Regions from separate parts of the Duganella sp. genome, predicted to be linked through region 2. Evidence: riboswitches for the same ligand, from Rfam matches in the RefSeq annotation. Region 2 holds a riboswitch; the other holds the start of a gene.
What was found. A riboswitch is a leader RNA that binds a small molecule or an ion and turns the genes downstream of it on or off. The one in region 2 is predicted to bind cobalamin.

Region 1 (7,767 bases), on a different contig from region 2:
GATGAAGTGCGTCTGCTGGCGCTGGCCGCCGCCGTCCAACGCGGCAGCGAACATCCGCTGGCCCGCGCCGTCCAGCAAGCCGCCGCCACCCCGCTGAAAGCTGCCGATGTCAGCGCGCTGCCAGGGCGTGGTGTGGCGGCGACGGTGGATGGCGTCCGCCTGGTGCTGGGCAGCTCGCGGTTGATGCAGGAGCAGGGCATCGCGCTGTCCGCGCTGGCCGCACGCGCCGGCGAACTGGAACGCGCCGGCCACACCATCTCGTGGCTGGCCGACGCCGATGCGCACCAGCTGCTTGGCCTACTGGCCTTTGGTGACCGCATCAAGCCGCAGGCCCGCGCCGCCATCGATGTCCTGCACGCCATGCACATCGAAACCATCCTGCTCACCGGCGACAACCAGGGCAGTGCAAACACCGTCGGCAAACAACTCGGCATCCAGCGCGTCAACGCCAACATGCTACCGGCTGACAAAGCCAGCACGGTCGCGGCCCTGAAAGGCGCGGGCAGCACCATTGCCATGGTCGGTGACGGCATCAACGACGCGCCGGCGCTGGCTGCGGCGGACGTTGGCATCGCCATGTCCAGCGGCACCGACGTCGCCATGCACGCCGCCGGCATCACCCTGATGCGCGGCGATCCCGCACTGGTGGCCGCCGCCATCCAGATCTCGCGTCGCAGCTACAACAAAATCCGCCAGAACCTGTTCTGGGCCTTCATCTACAACCTGATCGGCATCCCGCTGGCCGCCTTCGGCCTGCTCAACCCCATGGTTGCCGGTGGCGCCATGGCACTGAGCTCGGTCAGCGTCATCAGCAACGCGCTCCTGCTGCGTCGCTGGAAACCGGAGAACCAACAATGAACATTGGCCAAGCCGCCAACGCCACCGGCGTTTCCGCCAAAATGATCCGCTACTACGAGAGCATCGCCCTGATCCCGCCCGGCAAGCGCACCGACGCCGGCTACCGCATCTACGGCGAGAACGACCTGCACACCCTGCGCTTCGTCAAACGCGCACGCCAGCTGGGCTTCTCGCTGGATCAGATCCGTGACCTGCTGTCGCTGTGGCAGAACAAAGAGCGCGCCAGCGCTGACGTCAAAACCATCGCCATGGGTCACGTAGCGCAACTCAACCAGCGCATTGCCGAACTGACCGAAATGCGCGACACCCTGCAGACACTGGCCAGCTGCTGCCACGGCGACCATCGTCCCGACTGTCCAATTCTCCAAAGCCTCGCCAGCTAACTCCGGGGTCAGGTCCGCCATTTCTACACGAGCTGGTCTGTAGCGGTCGCTACAGACCAGCTCGTGTAGAAATGGCGGACCTGACCCCGGATTTTCAGTATAATCTCGCCACGTTTTGGTGCCCGCGCGCCTGTCCAGGTGCGCAGTTAAACGGGAAACAGGAGCCTTCACCGGCCAGCCTGTGCTGCCCCCGCAACGGTCAACAAGCGTCGTCACATGACGACAACCCGCTTCGCTAAACCACTGTGCTTCATGCATGGGAAGGTCAGGCGGGGACGCTTGCCAGCCCGGATACCGGCCAAACAGGTGGAAATGCTCTATGCGTCACGAGCATTTCTGTTCATTCCGCTCACGGGGAGGTGAGTGGTTTGCGCCCTGATTTTCACAATCCGTCTATGCAAAATCTGCCTGCCGAGGCAGCGATTCATTCTATTGAAGCGCTGCTGTATTCCATTTCCAATGTGCTTTACCTACCGGTATTGCTGGGCATCGCCGCACTGGTGCTGCATATGCTGGTGTGCTTCGGCATCTTCGGCGCCGAGTGGCTGGAGCGCCGCCGCGGTGTACGCATGCTGGTCGCCACCGCCAGACAGGAAATGGCCGCCGTCGTCGCCGCCAAGGAGCACCAGCCAGCGCTGGACGCGCGCCTCGAACGCGTGGTGCAGCGCGCCGATGCCAGCGGCGTGCGCCGCCTCGATGGCGTGCGCTTCGTGGTGCGCGTCGGCCCTGCACTGGGCCTGATGGGCACCCTGATCCCGATGGGCATTTCGCTGGCCGGCCTCGCACAAGGCAATCTGCCGAAGATGGCCGAGTCCATGACCACCGCCTTCACCGCCACCGTGGTCGGCCTGGCGTGCAGCGTCAGCGCCTATGTGTTGACGCTGGTGCGCGAGCACTGGCTGCGCAGCGACCTGACCGAGATCGCCTTCGCCGCCGAAACCCTGCTGGCAGCGGAGGGCTGAGATGCGCTACCTGAACAAGCATCGCTATAGCCGCCACGGCGAGCATGGCGAAGATCCGCTATCGGGCGTGGCCAATCTGTTCGACGCCAGCATCGTGTTCATTGTGGCGATGATGCTGGCGCTGTTCTCGGCCTGGAATATGATGGACCTGCTGGACCCGAACTCGGAAGTCACCATCGCCAAGAAAACCGCCGACGGCCGGGTCGAAGTGCTGACCAAGAAGGGCGCGGAGATCAAGGTCAGCAAGGTAAGCGACAAACCGCTGTCCGGATCAGGCAAGCGCCTGGGCACGGCGTACCAGCTGCCGGATGGGAAGGTGATCTATGTTCCGGAATAAGCTGTGGGCCTTGCTTGTCTTGTTGCTGTGCGTAGCCGGCGACGTGCGGTCCGCGCAGGCGCCGCGTACCCTGGCATTGATGCTGGGCGACGTGGAGTCGCGACCCACCGTGCTGGCGGTGCGCGGTCTTCAGGATGAATTGAAGGCGCTGAATCTCAGCATCCGCATTGTGCCGGTAAACGGTCTGACGCCGGCCGACCGTAGCGCGTTGGCCTCCGCCGACGTGGCGGTCATCAACGTCAAGGGCCGCCAGGCCATGGCCGGCCTGACCGCCGAATTGCAGGCGCTGCAAAAGGCGCGCAAGCCGGTGTTTGCGGTGGGCGCCATCGACGACAGCTTGCGCGAGCTGGGTGTGCGCGATGATAAAACCATCCAGGCCTATCACGCCGAGGGCGGCGTGGAAAACATCGGTAATATGCTGCGCTATATCCTGCGCAGCAGCTTCGGCTCTACGGTCAGCGTGGCGCCGGTGCACGCGATGCCGGAGGCTGGCCTGTATGACGTGCAGGCCAATCGCACCGTCGGCAGCTACGACGACTATGTGCGCGGTTACGCGCACCACAAACCGGGCGCGCCGTGGATCGCCGTGCCGTTCTACCGCGCCAGTCTGGTGGCAGGACAAACGCTGCCGCTGGCCGCTATGGTTGCGCGCCTGGAGGCCAGCGGCTACAACGTGGCGCCGGTTTTTGGCTATCCGTATGAAGTCCCTCTGAAGCTGCTGCTGGACGAAAACGGCAAGAGCCGCGTCGACCTGATCGTCGCGCTGGGCATGAAGGTGGGCGGCACCGCCAGCGTGAGCGCGCTGCTCGACCAGCTTGGCGTGCCGGCGATTAACGCCATCACGCTGAGTCAGCAGACCTATGCGCAGTGGCAGGATTCCAAAGTGGGCCTGGACATCATCGAGCGCACCTGGCAACTGGCCGGCGCCGAGGCGGCGGGCCTGATCCAGCCAACCGTGGTCGCCAGCCGCGAACGCATCAGCGATGCGCAGACCGGCCTGGCCTACGTGGAGGAGACGCCGATTGCGGAGCGCATCGAGCGTCTCAACGAACGCGTGGCCGCCTGGCTGGCGCTACGCCAGCAGGCCAATCGCGACAAGCGTGTGGCCATGATTTACTTTAACTATCCGCATGGTTCCGAGACCATCGGCGCGGCTTACCTTAACGTGCTGCCGGAAAGCCTGTGGCAGATCGCCCAGCGTCTCAAGCACGACGGCTACCGCACCGGCGACGCACTGCCGGCCAGCGAAGGCGAGCTGCAAGGCGAGATCCAGAAGTGGGGCAATTACCCCGGCAAGTCCAAGGGCGATTACATGGCGGGTCTGAAGCATCTGGCCGAAAGCGGCCAGGCCTTGCTGGTGCCGCTGTCCGACTACCAGCAGTGGTTCGCCAGACTGCCGCAACCGCTGCGCGCATCGATCGAACGGTCGTGGGGCAAGCCGGAGCAGGCGCCGGTCCTGTGGCGCAACGTCCAGGGCGAGGCCTTCTTCGTCTATCCTGCACGCCGCTTCGGCAATGTGCTGATGGCGCCGCAGCCAGGCCGCGCATGGGAGCAGAATCTGGAGAAGCTGCACAATGAGGTCAGCATGCCGCCATCGCACGAGTACATCGCGTTTTATCTGTGGCTGCAGAAGGACTTCAAGGCGCACGCCGTCATGCATATCGGCACCCACGGCACGCAGGAATGGCTGACCGGTAAAGAGGCAGGCCTGTCCGACAGCGATCCGTCCGAGGCGTTGATCGGCGCCATGCCCAACATCTATCCTTATGTGATGGACGACGTGGGCGAAGGCATCCAGGCCAAGCGCCGCGGCATGGCAACCATCATCGATCATATGACGCCGCCGTTCGATGTCGCCGGTTTGAATCCCGATTTGCGCGAACTGGGTGCACTGCTGAACGACTACCGCGTGGCCGAACAAAAAAGCCCGCTGCTGGCCGCCAGCCATCTGAAAGCCATCAACCGGCTTGCTGCCAAGAGCGGCGTGTTGAAGGACATGAAGAAGTCGGAACTGAAATCGGAAGCCGATATGGAAGGGCTGGAAGAATACCTCGATGATACCGGCAACAAGCTGACGCCATTCGGCCTGCATACCTTCGGCGTAGCGCCCGCACCCGAACAGCGCAATGCCACCGCGCGTGCGGTGGTGAGCCTCGATAACGCCTCCACGCCAGAGCAGAAGCTGAAACGCATCTCACAGCTGGAAGCGGATATCGAACAAAGCGCGCAACTGGAGCTGGACCGCCTGATGCAGGCGCTGTCGGGCCGCTACATTCCGACCGGCGCCAGCGCAGACCTGGTGCGTAATCCGAACGCGCTGCCGACCGGCCGTAATTTCTTCGGCCTCGATCCCTCGCGCATTCCGAGCAAGACTACTTATGAAGCCGGCGCCAAACTGGGGCAGCAACTGGTGGAAGACTACCGCAAGCGCCACGGCGCCTATCCGGAAAAGCTCAGCATGAACTTGTGGGGCGTCGAGACCTCGCGCCATGAAGGCGTGATGGAAGCGCAGGCCATGTCGCTGATGGGTATCCGGCCGACATGGGACGAACGTGGCCGCGTCACCGGCGTGGAAGCGCTGAGCCGCAAGCAGATGGGCCGTCCGCGTGTGGATGTGACGCTGGTGTCCTCCGGCCTGTTCCGCGACCTGTTCCCCAACTTGCTGACGTTGATGGATCAAGCCGCGCAACTGGCACAGAAGCAGGACGATGAAGGCGGCAACGTCATGGCAGCGCACAGCCGCAAGACCGCCGCCGCGCTGAGCGCGAGCGGCGTTTCAGCGGAGGAGGCGCAGCGCATGGCATCGGTGCGCATCTTCGGCGTGCCAAGCGGCGCATACGGCACGCAGATCGAAAAACTGATCCCGCTGACCAACGCCTGGCAGAACGAGAAGGAAGTGGCGGACGTCTTCATCAACCGCATGAGTCATCCGTTCGGCGCCGGCTACTGGGGCGACGACAAGGCCAATCCGGATCAGCGGCGTGCCCTGTTCAAACAGGCGCTGTCCGGCAGTCAGATTGCGCTGCACAGCCGCTCCAGCAATCTGTTTGCGACGCTGGATAACGATGACTTCTTCCAGTATCTCGGCGGCACCGCGATGGCGATCCGCAGCGTGGACGGCAAGACGCCGGAAGTGATGGTCAGCGACCTGGCCAACCCGCGCCGGGCGACGCACAAGACGCTGGAACAGTACATGGGGCAGGAGATGCAGTCGCGCTACCTGAATCCCCGCTGGGCCGACAGCATGCTGAAGGAAGGCTATTCCGGCGCGCGCTACATCAACCGCGTGGTGGACTATCTGTGGGCGTGGCAGGTGACAGTGCCGGAAGTGGTCGATGACGGCAAGTGGCAGCGCATGTACGATACCTACGTGGCCGACCGCCATGGTCTGAAGGTGCGCGAGCGCTTTGCCGCCGCCGGCAACCTGCGCGCCTTCCAGGCCGTGACCGATCGCATGCTGAGCGCCATCGAGCGTGGCTACTGGAAGCCGAGTGACGCAGTGTTCAGAAAACTGGAGCAAATGAATGCTATCGCCATCAAGGATGCCGGCGTCTCGTGCAGTGCCGACTCCTGCAGCAAGGCGACCTTAAAAATAGCCCCGCAATTCAACGCGGACTTCGTTCCAAACGTTGGCACCAATGCTACTATCATCCGAGGAGCTGTAAACGCCGCACGACCTGGCGGCGCGGCACCTTCACCGCAGGTGGCGATGCAAAACGCCGCCGCCGAGTTGAAGGCCTTGCAGGCCAAGGCCGAAACGCAGCAACCGCCCGCGCCGCGACCAGCGGCCAAGAACAAACCTGAAGCAGCAGACGCCAGCGTCAGCGGCTTTGAAATGCAAACCCTGTCCAACCTGACGCCGGTGCAAAAGACCGTCGGCACGCTTTTGCTGCTGGCGGTTGCCGCTGCGCTGGTGGGCGTGGGGTATGTCAGCCGCCGTAACAAACTTCGTCAATTGAAAGGCTTTGTATGATCAGTAAATCCCTCGTTGCGCTGGCTGCTGCCATGCCGCTGGCCGCATTCGCGGAAACCGTCGATACCACCATCGAAGTGCGCGGTCACTACGATAACGGCGTCGGCACTTCCGGCGCGGCCAGTCAGGGCGCGGTGACGGCGGACCTGATCGCCAATCGCCCGGCATTGCGACCGGGCGAGCTGCTGGAATTTGTGCCGGGCGTGATCGTTACGCAGCACAGCGGCGACGGCAAGGCCAATCAATACTTCCTGCGCGGCTTCAATCTTGATCACGGCACTGACTTTGCGACGTTTGTCGATGGCATGCCGATCAATATGCGCACGCACGCGCATGGCCAGGGCTACACGGATCTGAATTTCCTGATTCCGGAACTGGTGGACCGCATCAATTACAAGAAAGGGCCGTACTACGCCGACGAAGGCGACTTCGCTTCCGCCGGCGCGGCGCATATGACGCTGGCGAACAAGCTGAAAGAAAACACCGCCAGCGTGACGGTGGGCGAGAACCAGTACTACCGTTCGGTCGTCACCGGCTCCACGCCGCTCGGTGCGGGCAATCTGGTGTACGGCGCTGAGCTGGGGCATAACAACGGTCCGTGGTTGACGCCGGAAGCCTTCCACAAAAGCCTGGGCGTGCTGCGTTATGCGCAGGGCGCGAGTGATGATCAGTTCAGCGTGACCGGCATGTTCTACAAGGGCGGGTGGCATGCGAGCACGCAGATCCCGCAGCGTGCGGTGGATAGCGGTGAGCTGGATCCTTACGGCGCCGTCGATCCCAGTGATGGCGGCCGCACATCGCGTTACAGCTTGTCCGCCACGCTGCGCAAGCGCACCAACGACAGTCTGTTGCAGGCCAACGCCTATCTGGTGCAATCGAGCCTGACGCTGTTTAACAACTTCACTTATTTTCTGGAGGATCCGGTCAACGGCGATCAGGGCCGCCAGAACGAGAAGCGGCGCATGGGCGGCTTTGATGTGGCGCAGACGTGGTTCAGTCACTGGGCCGGGCTGGATGTCAGCAACAAGGTTGGCGTGCAGGGACGTTACGATTACTTGTCGCCGTTGTCGCTGTACGCCACGCACAATCAGCAGCCATTGCGCGCCATCTCCGAATCGACGGTGAAGGAGGGGAGCATCGGCGCGTATCTGGAGAACACGGTGCAGTGGCGCGATTGGCTGCGCACGACAGCCGGCTTGCGCTACGACCGCTATCGCTTCGACGTGGACAGCAATATCGCGGAGAACTCGGGCA
Region 2 (7,767 bases):
GCGGTCGGTGCGTTGCCGATGCCGACAATGGCGCCGTCCAGCAGGCCAAGGCGATGCGCCTTGCGCATGGCTTGCACGGCGCGCGTGGTGTCTTCCGCCTTGGCGGCGTCGATGACGTCGGCATCGCTGATGAACTGGTGGGTCTTCACGCCGAAGTGCGCGAGGCGCGGCTGCGACAGGCCGGAGCAGATCATCTCCACATCCGCCACCACCGGCGTGGCGCCGGCCAGCATGGCGGCGATGCCGGCTTCCACCGCGTTGGCATGGAAGGCGGTCAGACCATTGAAATCGAAATCGGCGTTGGCGTGGATCATGCGGCGCACGATGGGCCACTGAGCGGCGGTGTAGGCGTGACTTCCGATTTCGGCGTCGATGATGGCGAAGCTGTCGTGCTCTATCGCCTGGCCGGCGCGGGTCAGTTGTTCGGTGACGGTGTTCACGGTGCTCATGCCGGCTGGACCTCCAGGTGGGTGTGCGAATGAGAATGGCCGTGACCAAGGTCGTGCGCGATTTCGCGGTAGCTGCAGCCGTCACATGGCAGGCGGCTGTCCGGTGCGCCGGCATGCAAGTCTTCCACGCGCTGCTCCATCAACGCAAAAATCTCGGCTTCGAAACCGAAATGCTCGCTGCAGGCGAAACGCACTTGCGGATACTGGATGCGCAGGTGTTCCACCTGGCGGTGAATGCGCTGCATCAGCGTGCCGGTGTACAGGTAGTAGGGCAGCACCACAATCTGGCGCATGCCCAGCATGACCTGCCGCTGCACCACCTTCTCCAGACGCGGCCAGGTGATGCCGGTGAAGGCGAGGTCCACCAGTTCATGGTCGCTTTCCTCCATCAGCCAGCGCGCCATCTTGGCCATGTCGCCATTGGCGCCGCGGTCGGACGAGCCGCGTCCCAGCACCACCACGCCGGTGGTGCTGGGGTCCGGCATGTCCAGCGTGCCCATGGCCTTGCGCAGGCGGCGCTTGAGGATGGCCAGTATCGGATCGCACGCCGTCAGGTGCGGCGCCAGCAGGATTTCCGTTTGCGGACAGGCCAGGCGCGCGTGTTCGATCGCTTCCGGGATTTCCATCTTGACGTGGCCGGCGGCGTTCAGGATCAGCGGCACCACCAGCACGCGGCGCGAGCTGCGTGCGGCTTCCAGCAAGGCGGCGTTCATTTCCGGCGGTGCGAATTCGATGAAGCACAACTCGATGCGCCAGTCCGGCCGGCGCGCGCGCCACTGATTGGTGAATTCACGGATTTCCTGGTTACCGGAATCTTCGCGGGAACCGTGGCCGACAATCAGGATGGTGTCCTTGTTTACTGGGTTCATGCGCGGGCCTTTCTGAAACGATGGGTAAAAGTGGGGTCATACAATTTGGAACGCGCCAGGGCCTCCCAGTGCAGCGCGCCCAGCGTGGGGCTGGCGACGATCATGGCCTGGCTGGCGATGCCGGCTTCGCGACAGCGCTGCTTGATGTCGGCCAGCGTGCCGCGCACGATTTTCTGTTCGCCCGGCCAGCTGGCCTTGTGTACCACCAGCATCGGCGCGTCCTCGGCCCAGCCAGCGGCGCGCAGCGCGTTTTCCACCTTGTGCATCAGGGTGATGGACAAGAAGATGCACAGCGTGGTGCGATGTGCGGCCAGGCTGGCGAGATCTTCGCCGTCCGGCATCGGCGTACGGCCTTCCACGCGAGTGAGGATGACGCTCTGGGTCACTTCGGGCAGCGTCATGGATTCGCCGGCGGCCGCCATCGACGCCATGGCGGACGACACGCCGGGCACCACGGCCCATTCGATGCCGGCCGCGCTGAGCGGACGTGCCAGTTCGATCAGAGCGCCGTACAGCGCCGGGTCGCCAGTTTGCAGGCGCACCACGGTAGCGTGGCTGCGGGCTTGTTCGATCAGCCATGCGGTCATCTCTTCCAGCGTCATGTCTTTTGAGTCGCGGATGATGCAGCCGGGCGGCGCGTACAGCGTGACCGCGCGGTCGACCAGCGAGCCGGCAAACAGCACGGCGCCGGTCTGCGACAGCAGTTTCTGGCCTTTGACGGTGATCAGTTCCGGATCGCCGGGGCCGGCGCCGACGAACCAGATTTTTCCAAGGGGTGTCATGCGGGGCTTACTCCTGAATGTTTGAGCAGGTCGAGCAGGGCGTCGGTGCTGCGCGGCGCCGGACCGGCGGGCAGCACGCCCAGCGCGACCAGTTGTGCGTGCAGCGTCAGCGCGGCCGGCGGGCGCTGGCCGGCAGTGCGCAGTGCGTCGGTGTGTGCCGCCAATTCCTGCGCCGGTCCGGAAGCGATGCAGCGGCCGGCCGCCATGATGTGGATATCGTCGGCCCAGCGCAGGGCGAAGTCGATGTCGTGCGTGGACAGCAGGATGGTGACGCCGGGGCGATCCAGCAGCGTCGTGAGCTCGGCCTGCATGGCGGCATCCAGGCCGGCCATCGGCTCATCCAGCAGCAGCACGTCCGGTTGCATGGCGAGGACGCCGGCGATACACACGCGCTTTTTCTGGCCGAAGCTGAGTTGGTGCACCGGACGGCGCGCGTGGTCGCGCAGTCCGACCGCTTGCAGCGCCTCGCGGACCCGGGCGCGCACTTCTTCGACGGGCAGCCCCAAGTTGAGCGGGCCGAAGGAAACGTCTTCCTCCACCACCGCTGAAAACAACTGGCGATCCGGATTCTGGAACACGAGGCCGACACGCCGACGCAACGCGGTGAGTCCGGCGCGGCTGTAATCAAAAGCCTGGCCGTCGATGCGCAGTTGGCCGGCGCCGGGCCGCAGCAGACCGTTGAGGTGCTGCAGCACGGTGGTTTTGCCGGCGCCGTTAGCGCCCAGCAGGGCGTAGCGGCGACCCCGATGCAGCGCCAGGCTGCAGGCTTGCAGGCCGATGCTGCCGTCCGGGTAGCGGTGGTCGACGGCTTCCAGTTCGAGCAATGGGGCGTTCACCAGCGGTCTCCCGCGCCGATGGCGATCATGATGGCGCCGCCCAGTGCAGCCCACGCCTGCTGGCGCCGCGCTTGCGGATAGGCGGCAGGCAGGAAGCGCAAAGCGCCCTGGAAGGCGCGAGCATCGGCAGCCATTTGCAGAGCGGCGGCACGCTGCCAAACTTGCACAGCCATTTGCCCGGCCAGCATGCCAGTTGACCGCCACGCCTCGCGCCAGCCGCGATAGCCGAGACGCGCGCTCTGCGCTGTCGTGCTTTCGTCCCACGCCTGGCGCAGGACGTGCAGCATGCGGTAGCACAGCACCATCATGTCCAGCAGCAGTGCCGGCGTGCGCAGGCGGCGCATCAGCGCCAGCAGGTCGGGCAGCGGCGTGGTGAGGATGAGGCCCAGCAGGGCGGCCAGCATGGCCAGCGAACGCAAGGCGGTATGCGTGACGGCAGGCAGCATGACGGCGGACCAGCGCCAGTTGCCTTGCGCGTCCGGGCCAAACAGCATGGAGAGGCAGGAGAGCAGCAGGAATCCCAGCGGCGGCAACGCGGCGGCGAGATAGGTGCGCGCCGGCACACGGGCGCCGAGCAAGGCCGCCAGCAGCAGCGCGAAGGTCAACGCCCACAAGACGGCCGGGCTGCGCGCCAGCCACGCCGCGACGATGCCCGCCAGCGCAAACAGCGCCTTGGCAGACGGCGCCACAACGCGCCAGCGATTGGCGTAGGCCGACGATTCAATCAGCACGGTGATCCCGCCTGGCATCGCGCCTGGTCCGCTCGCGCGCGACCGAGAAGCCGAGCCAGTAGCCAATGACGCCAGCGCCGATCGCCGCCTGCAGCGCAAACAGCAGCGAGGCGATTTCCTCGCTGGCCGGTTCAAGAATCGGCGCGAACCACGGCGTGTAATCCGGCGCGATATCGCCAATGGCCTGCTGCGCACGCGCATCGGCGCCGCCGAATGCGGCCGGTACGTTCACCAGCCACAATGGCAGCACTGTCAACAGCACAATGGCAGCGCACAGCATCAGGGTGCGCAGCTTCATGCATCCCCCTTCATCACCGGCAGGGCGCGCAGTTCGTGCGCATTGAAGCGCACCATGGCATTCACCACCAGCACCGTCAGCAAGCCTTCGCTGATGGCGATCGGCACCTGCGTCAGGGCGAAGATGCCGGCGAACTTGGCAAACGACACGCCCACACCACCCACCGCCGCAGGAAACGCCAGCGCCAGCTGCAGCGAGGTCGTGACATAGGTGGCCAGATCGCCCAGGCAGGCCGCCAGGAATACCGATGCGGAACGCGACAGGCCCATACAGGCCGCCGCACGCAGCACGCCATACGAGACGAACGGCCCCACCACCGCCATCGAGAACACATTGGCGCCCAGTGTGGTCAAGCCGCCATGCGCCATCAGCAGCGCCTGAAACAGCAGCACCACAAAGCCCACCGGCACCATGGCCGCAGGCCCGAACAGCGCCGCCCCCAGGCCAACGCCGGTCGGATGCGAACAGCTGCCCGTCACCGACGGCAGCTTCAGTGCGGATAACAAGAACGCGAACGCCGCCGCAACGCCCAGCAGCATGCGCCGCTCCGGATGCGCGTGCAGGTCGCGGCCCACGGAGCGCAAGCCCCAGGCCAGAAAAGGCAAGGAAACGGCCGTCCACCCGAGCGCGTGCGCCGGCGGCAAAAAGCCTTCCATGATATGCATTCGAAACCTCCCGTCGAATGGTCTATACGGACACCAGCGGGAGGAAGAAAAGACGGTCGACAGGAATGCGGGACGCCAATAGCCGGTCGACAGCGGCTTCCCGTCACCCCGGGGATGGTGCTGACTTTTTGGGCCGGTATTCTGGCTCGCCTTCATCCTTCTCCGTGTCTTCCCGCGGTTTATCGCAGTGACGTGATGACGGAGTCGTCTGGCTTACAGCAGCGGGGGCTGCACCGGATTCACACCGGTTTCCCGTTTAACGCCATCCCCGGACAGGGATGGGCGCACCCAAGCGTTGCATCTTACACCACGCCGGCAACGCCTGCCAAGCGGAACACCGAAGACGCGCCAGCCGGTATCATGCGCACTGGCACACACGAAAGGATATCTATGTCAGCGCTGGGAAAAGTGTATTTGATCGGAGCAGGGCCCGGCGCGGCCGACCTGATTACGGTGCGCGGTGCGCGTCTGCTGGCGCAGGCCGAGGTGGTGCTGTACGATGCGCTGGTCACGCCAGAGATGCTGGCGTTGTGCCCGGACGCGGACCTGATCTCGGTCGGCAAGCGCTCCGGCCAGCGCTCCACCGCGCAAGCCGTCATCAATCAACAGCTGATCGATTGCGCGCGGCGCTACCAGTGCGTGGTGCGCCTCAAGGGCGGTGACCCGATGCTGTTCGGCCGCGCCGACGAGGAATTGCGCGCGCTGGAAGCGGAAGGCATTGAGGTGGAAGTGGTGCCCGGGATTACCACCGCGCTGGCCGCGGCGGCGGCCACCAAGCAGCCGCTGACCAAGCGCGGACTGGCGCGCAGCGTGGCCTTCTTCACTTCCAGCACCGCGCCCGATGAGCCGGACCACCCGGCGCTGCCGGAAACCGACACGCTGGTGCAGTACATGGGCGGACGCGAAGCTGCCGCCACTGCCGGCCGTCTGCTGGCCGAAGGCCGGCGGCCCGACCTGCCAGTGGTGGTGGTGGAAAACTGCAGCCGCGCCGACCAGCGCGTCCTGCGCCTCACCCTGGCCGACCTGGCGCGCGGGCTGGAAGCGGCGCACGGCCCGGTGCTGGTGATGATTGGTGAAGCATTGCAGCAACGTCAACATCAGGTAAGTTGAAACGCCGCAAGAAAATACTGGTATTATATACAGTATCGCGCGCCCGCCGGCACGATCCAGTCCAAGGTCGGCGCAAGTAATCAAACCCGGCTATAGTTATGGGTTGACTCTAAAGGCAAAAATCCCATGGAACAGATCCGCATTCGCGGCGCACGCACGCACAACCTGAAAAACATCAATCTCGACCTGCCACGTAACAAGCTGATTGTGATCACCGGTCTGTCCGGCTCCGGCAAATCGTCGCTGGCGTTTGACACGCTGTACGCCGAAGGCCAGCGCCGCTATGTGGAATCGCTGTCCGCCTATGCCCGCCAGTTCCTGCAGCTGATGGAAAAACCGGACGTGGATCTGATCGAGGGCCTGTCGCCGGCCATCTCGATCGAGCAGAAAGCCACCTCGCACAACCCGCGTTCGACCGTCGGCACCGTGACCGAGATCCACGATTATCTGCGTCTGCTGTACGCGCGCGTCGGCACGCCTTACTGCATCAACCACCCGGACCAGGCGCTGGCCGCGCAGACCGTGTCGCAGATGGTGGACGCGGTGCTGGCCCTGCCCGAAGGCACCAAGCTGATGATCCTGGCGCCGGTGGTGGCCAACCGCAAGGGCGAACACTCAGACCTGTTCGAGCAAATGCAGGCGCAGGGCTTCATCCGCTTCCGCGTGCAGAGCGGCACGCATGACGCCAAAATCTACGAAGTGGAAGACCTGCCGAAGCTGAAGAAAACCGAGAAGCACACCATCGACGTGGTGATCGACCGCGTCAAGGTCAGCGCCGACATCAAGCAGCGCCTGGCCGAGAGCTTTGAAACCGCGCTGCGCCTGGCCGACGGTCGTGCCGTCGCGTTGGAAATGGATAACGGCACGGAGCATGTCTATTCCAACAAGTTCGCCTGCAACACCTGCGGCTATTCGCTGCAGGAGCTGGAGCCGCGCCTGTTCTCCTTCAATAACCCGATGGGCGCCTGCCCGGAATGCGACGGCCTCGGTCACATCGAGTTCTTCGATCCGAAGCGCATCGTCGCCTTCCCCAACCTGTCGCTGGCGTCCGGCGCGGTGAAGGGGTGGGACCGCCGCAACCAGTTCTACTTCTCGATGCTGTCCAATCTGGCGGCGTACTACGAATTCGATCTGGACCTGCCGTTTGAAAAACTGCCGAAGACCGCGCAGGAAGTGGTGCTGAACGGCTCCGGCAAGCAGCAGATCCCGTTCACCTACATCAATGAGCGCGGCCGCACCGTGGTCAAGGAACACACCTTTGAAGGTGTGGTGAACAATCTGGCGCGCCGTTACCGCGAAACCGATTCGATGGCGGTGAAAGAGGAACTGGCCAAATTCATCAACGAGAAGAAATGCCCATCGTGCGAAGGCGCGCGCCTGCGCGTGGAAGCGCGTTACGTCAAGGTCGGCACCGGCAAGCAGGAAAAGGCCATCTACGAAATCGCGGAGAAGCCGCTGCGTGAAACGCTGTCCTTCTTCGAGCAGCTGAAGCTGCGCGGCGCCAAGAAGGAGATTGCCGACCGTGTGGTGAAAGAGATCATCTCGCGCCTGCAGTTCCTCAACAACGTCGGCCTCGATTATCTGTCGCTGGACCGCAGCGCCGACACCCTGTCCGGCGGCGAAGCGCAGCGTATCCGTCTGGCCTCGCAGATCGGCTCCGGGCTGACCGGCGTGATGTACGTGCTGGATGAGCCGTCCATCGGCCTGCACCAGCGCGACAACGACCGTCTGATCGACACCCTGAAACACCTGCGCGACATCGGCAACAGCGTGCTGGTGGTGGAGCACGACGAAGACGCTATCCGCACCGCCGATTACATCGTCGACATGGGTCCGGGCGCCGGCGTGCATGGCGGCGACGTGATCGCCGCCGGTTCGCTCAAGGACATCCTGAAGAACAAGAAATCGCTGACCGCACAGTACCTGAGCGGCACGCGCAAGATCGAAGTGCCGAAGAAGCGCCACGTGGCCGATCCCGACAAGCAGCTGGTGATCACCGGCGCCACCGGCAACAACCTGAAGAAGGT

Region 1: linked by a shared signal. The riboswitch ahead of ABDW57_RS26825 (MotA/TolQ/ExbB proton channel family protein) and the one ahead of ABDW57_RS15375 (energy-coupling factor ABC transporter permease) in region 2 are both predicted to bind cobalamin.

Annotation. Positions count from the first base shown of each region.
Region 1 covers NZ_JBCNLB010000029.1:17,901-25,667, forward strand. The annotation lists gene ABDW57_RS26815 (heavy metal translocating P-type ATPase) at 1-858, shown strand, start outside; gene cueR (Cu(I)-responsive transcriptional regulator) at 855-1,241, shown strand; cobalamin riboswitch at 1,341-1,559, shown strand; gene ABDW57_RS26825 (MotA/TolQ/ExbB proton channel family protein) at 1,637-2,203, shown strand; gene ABDW57_RS26830 (DUF2149 domain-containing protein) at 2,205-2,540, shown strand; gene ABDW57_RS26835 (cobaltochelatase subunit CobN) at 2,527-6,513, shown strand; gene ABDW57_RS26840 (TonB-dependent receptor) at 6,510-7,767, shown strand, end outside.
Region 2 covers NZ_JBCNLB010000007.1:215,393-223,159, reverse strand. The annotation lists gene ABDW57_RS15405 (precorrin-8X methylmutase) at 1-449, opposite strand, end outside; gene ABDW57_RS15400 (sirohydrochlorin chelatase) at 446-1,318, opposite strand; gene cobM (precorrin-4 C(11)-methyltransferase) at 1,315-2,100, opposite strand; gene ABDW57_RS15390 (ATP-binding cassette domain-containing protein) at 2,097-2,936, opposite strand; gene cbiQ (cobalt ECF transporter T component CbiQ) at 2,933-3,685, opposite strand; gene ABDW57_RS15380 (energy-coupling factor ABC transporter substrate-binding protein) at 3,657-3,965, opposite strand; gene ABDW57_RS15375 (energy-coupling factor ABC transporter permease) at 3,962-4,630, opposite strand; cobalamin riboswitch at 4,744-4,937, opposite strand; gene cobA (uroporphyrinogen-III C-methyltransferase) at 5,021-5,740, shown strand; gene uvrA (excinuclease ABC subunit UvrA) at 5,867-7,767, shown strand, end outside.